Linked DNA regions of Flavisolibacter tropicus. Each later gene encodes a partner of the first gene's protein in a complex. Links are inferred from orthologs where the notes say so. Each region holds a gene or a part of one and is shown on either strand. Other genes may lie near its edges. The genes, in order: pheT and pheS.

Region 1 (3,357 bases):
GCAGGATAGATGCATTTCTTTTACGTGTAGCGTATAGCTTGTAGCGTGCAGCTCTCTCGCTACTGGCTTAAAAACGCTATGCACTTATCAATCTCTTTCAAAAACTGGTTGATCTTTCTTTCAAACTCTTTTCTATCGATTTCATTCATTTCAGTTGTAGCGTATTTCAATATGGCTACTTGCTGTTCCAGTTGTTCAATCAATTGAAGGGATAATCCTTGCTGTTCTTTTTGTTCCTGCAACAATTGCCGCAATTGCTCATTCTCCCGCTTCAAGCGGTTGTGCTGCTTCAGTAACAACTGAAGCTTTTCCTGTACGGCGTTAAATTGTTGATCTACCGACATTATTTTCTGATTTCTGCTCCTAACTCTTTTTCCATCGATGTCATGATCTTTTGCATCCAGCCATCGATCTCCTTATCGGTCAGTGTTTTCTCTTCATCCAGGAAGGTAAAGTTTACTGCCAGCGATTTTTTATCGGCGCCTAGCTTTTCACTTTCAAATACGTCAAAGAGTTTTACTTCCTGCAGTTTATTCAGGCGCAGTTTGGCAATGGCCGTTTGCACCGTATTATACGTCAGTGTCTTTGGAACAACCATAGCCAGATCACGTTCTACAGCCGGGAACTTAGGTATTTCTCTAAACTGTACTTGCTGTCGTAAACCCGCTTTAAGCAATACATCCCAATTAAAGTTGGCAAAGAATACCGGTTGTTTAATGTCAAACTTGGCGGCTACAGCAGTAGCTACTTTCCCCAATTTGACTACTTTCTCTCCATTAATACTGGCTGTTATATACTGCTCCATGAATGGGCTCGTTGCTTCCAAGTCGTATACTGGCTGGGCACCCATAGTACGCAGGATGGCTTCTACTACACCTTTCAGGTAATAGAAGTCAGCCGGTACACTTTTACCACTCCAACTTTGATCCACCACATTGCCACTCACGTACAGGCATAAGTGATTTTTTTCATTGTATTTGCCTACACTTTCAGTTGAATACGTTTTTCCATATTCAAAGAAGCGTAAGTTCGTATTCTTCCGGTTGCTATTGAAGGCAATAACTTCCAATGCTGTTGGCAACATGGCAGGGCGCATTACATCCAGTTCTGTGCTTAGGTTGTTTAACAACTTAACCGTCGTTTGCAGTTGCTTCTCGCCAAAATAAGCCGAGTTGGTAATGGAGTTGGTGAGTATTTCATTAAAGCCAAAGCCTACCAGGCTGTTGGCAATTTTTTCTTTTAAGCCTTCTTCTTTATAGTCTGTTTCTACAGCTGGTGTAATAGTGATGGCAGTAGGAATTTCAATATTGTCCAGACCATCAATGCGCAAGATCTCTTCTACAATATCAGCTGGTATGCTAACATCTCTTTTATGATAAGGCACTTCCACTTCCAAGGCGTTGGCATCGTCTTGCTGTATGCCAAAACCTAAGCTTTGTAAAATCGCTTTTACTGCTTCTGGTGCATACTGTTTACCGCTTAGCTTTTTCAGGTAAGCATACGTAAGTGTTACCGTGCGCTTGGGCTCTTGGTTAGGATAGATATCAATTACTTCTGAAGCAATTTCACCACCGGCTATTTCTTTGATCAATTGCGCCGCATGCTTCAATACAGTAACCGTATTAGAGATATCAATTCCTTTCTCAAAACGAGTAGCTGCATCAGTACGCAAGCCATGGCGGAAGGATGTTTTACGAATAGTAGTAGGATCAAAGAAAGCACTTTCTAAAAACAGGTTTGTGGTCTGCTCGGTTACACCGCTTTCCAAACCACCAAACACACCTGCTATACACATACCATCGGTCTCATTACAGATCATGAGGTCTTCGCTACTTAGCTTGCGCTCTTTTTCATCCAGTGTACGGAAAGACGTGCCATCAGGCAGGTTCTTTACAATCACCTTTCCTCCTTTAATGGCATTATAATCAAAGGCATGTAGCGGCTGGCCGGTTTCATGCTGTATAAAGTTGGTAATGTCTACAATGTTATTGATAGGGCGCAGGCCAATGGCTTTCAAACGCTCTTGTAGCCATTTAGGCGAATCCTGCACTTTTACATTGGCAATACATACGCCTGAATAACGAGGGCTGGCAGCTGTATTTTCAACCGTTACATCGATCTTCAGTGATGTGTTATCAATGGCCAAATCCTTTATGGGTAACACCGGCTTGGCATCAATCTTATCGTGGTGTGTTAAATAAGCGCACACATCGCGGGCTACACCCCAGTGGCTCATGGCATCCATGCGGTTGGGGGTAAGACCAATTTCATAAACGATATCGCTATAAGGCTTAAAGTATTCGGCCGCTGGTGTGCCTACCACTGCATCCTGGGGTAATACCATAATACCAGCGTGTGAGGTTCCTAGGCCGATTTCATCCTCAGCACAGATCATTCCATAGCTTTCTACACCACGTATTTTGGCCACTTTCATGGTCAACGGGTCTCCGCCGGCGGGATATATGGTAGTGCCTACTGTGGCTACTACTACTTTCTGGCCGGCTGCTACGTTTGGTGCGCCACAAACAATCTGTAAGGGCTCGCTGCCACCTGTATTTACCTTGGTTAATCGCAGTTTGTCTGCATTTGGGTGTTGCTCCGCTTCCAATACTTCTCCAATAACCAATCCTTTCAATCCGCCTTTTATTTCTTCAAAGGTTTCCATGGATTCTACTTCCAGTCCCACAGCCGTTAAAATAGTCGAAAGGCGTTCGGGCGTCAGTTGTACGGGTAAATACGAACTCAGCCAGTTATATGAAATCGTCATGCAATAATTTTTTTCTAAAGGCGACAAAGATAATTCATTCACCAATGGGCGGTAGAGGTAAAACCTAGAAGTGGCTCTAATGTCTTCTATGCCCTGCCAGGGTATATACGCTAAACGCAGCCTTTTTTGGGAAGTAATACTTTAAAATACAGCGTAGTAGTACGCATAAAAACCACAATTATTTTGAAGGCCTTGTGAAAGCTTTGGGCCGTCTCTACTTTTAAGTAGCTAATGCCTATGCCTATGAAAACTCCTCACTTCTGTAGTTATATCATTGGATGCCAATTGGTGTTTTTAGCAACTGTCTACACAAATGCACAAGCACCCGTAGAGGCCTTATTTACCACGTATAAGAATACTGCTGCCGGTGCAAAAGCCTATACGGCCACCCCTGCGCCCAACTCTGGTACATTTAATGGTTGCGCTAAGGACGCTTCAAGTTATAGCTTTAAAAATGGCACTAAGAATGGGTTGCTTTTAACGGATATTACTGTCAATGGCTTCAACTATATGCTAACCAATAGTGCCCCGGCTACTATAAAACTTCGTAGGGTCAATAATGCCGCTGTTACCGGTAATCGCCATATTAT
Region 2 (3,249 bases), 850 kb from region 1 along the record:
ATGTCAATGACCCTGATGTACAAAACCGCATAGCAGGCTTGCAGCACATGTTTATGGCCAAGGGCAAGGCTGCTAACGATGCCTTGAAGGCAGGTTATCAAATGCTGGATTATTCCGTGATGAAGCAAGCCGCCGTACTTTCCTACATGGAAGCCTTCCTATACCTGGGTGTATTGTTCCTGCTTTGTATTCCCTTTGTACTAATGGTTAAAGGAAACAAAGGCAAGAAAGTAGACCTTTCTGAAGCTATGCACTAAAAAGTTCTATGATTATAGTTACAGCCCGCATCTATCTAGATGCGGGCTTTTTATTTGGGTTTTGCATAACTAACTAGCCGCACCTCCTTATCCATTCGTATTGCTAAACAAATTTTAAATCCAGAAAGTAGCATAACACTGTTTTCAATAAAGGTGGGCTTATTGAGTTGACAACGCCTTCAAGTGTTCAAATATTTTAATTGCTACTCACAGCCCTTATAAGGGTTCCCCTCCCTCGTCCCATAAAACAAAACCCACCTTAAATGCACCCCTTCAAACCCCATACGCAAAATCCCAAATTCAGAAATCAGCCATTTTCTTTGGGTGGTCCAGCGCCTTATATTGTGCCCCGTACTTAAACACTCACTGTACAATCAGAGGCGGGCAGAATATACAGCGCCTGCAGTATTTCCGCCTAGCAGCGCTATCTACCTTTCTTGTTCCCTATACCCACCGTTGGGAAGGGTACGCGGAAAATGACCCACCCATCCTAGACACTGATCAAAATGTTGGAGTGTGGCTGTGCGTGGGTGGCCCGGCAGCCGGAGGCGCATTGGCGGTCCCGCACATGCGGGATTGATTTTTTGCTCCCCTTTTTTTATCAAGAAAAAAAGGGGAAAAGATAAATCGTGCAAGACCACTTGCAATAGAAAACTAATCACTTCTTATCACAAGCGGAGTCTCCACGCCCAAGCCAAGCTCAAAGCCTTCCGAACAGTATTGAACTGCAACCTGTTACAGACTGACAACTCCCAGCTGCCAGCCGTCATCGACTATACACAGGGCTAACGTAAATAGGTATAAATATGAAAACGGCTATTTCGTCCGCGGCGGTTACCTTTGCAGCATGGAAGAATTGTTAAGTCAACTGGAGGCGTATCGTCAGGAGATTGCCACCTATCCGATTACCAATGCCCAACAACTGGAAGAATACCGTATCAAGTATTTGGGAACAAAGGGTTTGGTAAAGGGCTTGTTTGGAGAAATGAAAAACGTGCCGGGCGATAAACGTAAGGAGTTTGGCCAGGTATTAAACGACTTTAAACAGTTTGCTGAAGAAAAATACAATACTGCAAAAGAAACAACTGTAAGTAGCGAAGCTGCTACAGTTAGCCAAATAGATCTATCACTGCCGGGCAACCCCACGCAGTTTGGTACCCGCCACCCCATCAACACGGTGCGTAAGCGGATCATTGACATTTTTAACCGTCTTGGTTTTGCTGTGGCCGACGGTCCGGAAATAGAAGACGACTGGCACAACTTCACCGCACTGAACCTGCCGGAGAACCATCCTGCCCGCGATATGCAGGACACCTTCTATATTCACCAGAATCCAGATTGGCTACTTCGTACGCATACATCAAACGTACAGATCCGGGAAATGGAAAAAGGTCAATTACCGATCCGTGTTATTTGTCCGGGCCGTGTGTACCGCAATGAAACGATCTCAGCACGCGCGCACTGTTTCTTTCACCAGGTAGAAGGTCTTTATATTGACGAGCATGTATCCTTTGCCGATCTGAAACAAACCCTTTACTTCTTTGTACAGGAATTGTTTGGCAAAGATGTAAAAGTGCGCTTCCGTCCTTCTTACTTCCCATTCACTGAGCCTAGTGCAGAAATGGATGTAAGCTGTTTTATCTGCGGAGGTAAAGGTTGCCGTGTATGTAAGCACACCGGCTGGGTAGAGATACTGGGTTGTGGCATGGTACACCCTAAGGTGTTGGAGAATTGTGGAATTGATAGCGAGAAATATACGGGCTATGCGTTTGGTATGGGTATCGAACGGATCACTATGCTGCTCTATGGCATTAACGACCTGCGCTTATTTAGTGAAAACGATATTCGTTTCTTACGACAATTCCAAGGGGCGGTCTAAAGCCTTTCATCAATACATTAAAAGACACTCTGCGGAGTGTCTTTTTTATTTGGGGTAATACTACGCTTTGCAATAAACTTTTACAGTAGATGCACTTTTCTCAGCAACATGTCTAGCCAATTTCTGACTCCATAGGTGGCTTAGGAAATTCATCCTGTGTGCCAGGGTTTTCAATATGTAGTTGAGGCGCCTTCCGTGGCGGGCGTTCTGCTATGTGCTTACTTTTTTTCCGGGTTACAAACAATAACGCTAAGCCGGCACCCAATGCAGACAGAACACCGACTACAAGCGGAAGGGGGAATTTCTGTTTCATATCAAACTTGTTGTTGCTAGCTGTTGCAAAAATGAGTCCAGCTTATACATTGTCTTTCCTGTTATGCAAATCAACATCTGTTGACAAATTTCCTTGTGACGAGATGGAAAGATTGTAATACCAACCCAAACTACTTCCTTTTCTCTTCCCTGCTTAAAACCGATCTGGCAATAATCCTGATAATCCGTCATTAATCATGACCATCTGCGGTTACCTTTGCGCTTATGACAATTCAAACCATTGCTGTTTGTGGCGCCGGCACTATGGGTAGCGGCATTGCACAAGTAGCAGCTACGGCTGGTTTTACCACCATTCTTTACGAGCTGAATGAAACGGTACTGGAAAAAGCAAAGAGCAGTATCGCAGCCAACCTGCAAACCGCTGTAGAAAAAGGCAAGCTTTCAGCCGCAGATAAAGAAGCTACATTAGGTCGCATCACATTTACCAGTCAGCTTCAAGATTGCATTGCTGATATTGTCATTGAAGCCATCGTAGAAAAAGTGGAGGTGAAGGTGAACCTGTTTAACCAACTGGCTGCCATCAATGCTCCGCACACCATCATTGCTTCCAATACATCATCGCTTTCTATTACAGCCATTGCCAAAGGTGTTAAAGGCCCAGAGCGAATTGCTGGTCTTCACTTCTTTAACCCGGCGTTTTTAATGAAGTTGGTAGAAGTGGTAAAAGGAGAACAAACCGATGATGCTGTTATTACTACGTTGGTTGATTTTACCAAACGTCTGGGCAAAACACCCGTAGTATGTAAAGATGCTCCTGGCTTTATTGTAAACCGCGTTGCC

What was found.
Region 2: the proteins of pheT (region 1) and pheS are in contact, whole or in part, in a crystal structure (PDB 6P24), measured with the Escherichia coli proteins. The link is inferred for Flavisolibacter tropicus from one-to-one orthologs.

What each region holds. Positions count from the first base shown.
Region 1 is NZ_CP011390.1:4,920,449-4,923,805, forward strand. The notes cover bases 56-3,080. They hold pheT (phenylalanine--tRNA ligase subunit beta), read right to left. Parts: upstream 2,768-3,080; coding sequence 344-2,767; downstream 56-343. Other genes in these bases: SY85_RS21110 (hypothetical protein), read right to left, coding at 60-344; SY85_RS21120 (hypothetical protein), read left to right, coding at 3,011-3,080. In the rest of the region: more of SY85_RS21120, read left to right, coding at 3,081-3,357.
Region 2 is NZ_CP011390.1:4,070,852-4,074,100, reverse strand. Bases 204-3,120 are described here. They hold pheS (phenylalanine--tRNA ligase subunit alpha), read left to right. Parts: upstream 204-1,104; coding sequence 1,105-2,136; downstream 2,137-3,120. Other genes in these bases: SY85_RS17380 (3-hydroxyacyl-CoA dehydrogenase NAD-binding domain-containing protein), read left to right, coding at 2,674-3,120; SY85_RS17390 (hypothetical protein), read right to left, coding at 2,249-2,449; SY85_RS17400 (DHA2 family efflux MFS transporter permease subunit), read left to right, coding at 204-257. Outside these bases: more of SY85_RS17400, read left to right, coding at 1-203; more of SY85_RS17380, read left to right, coding at 3,121-3,249.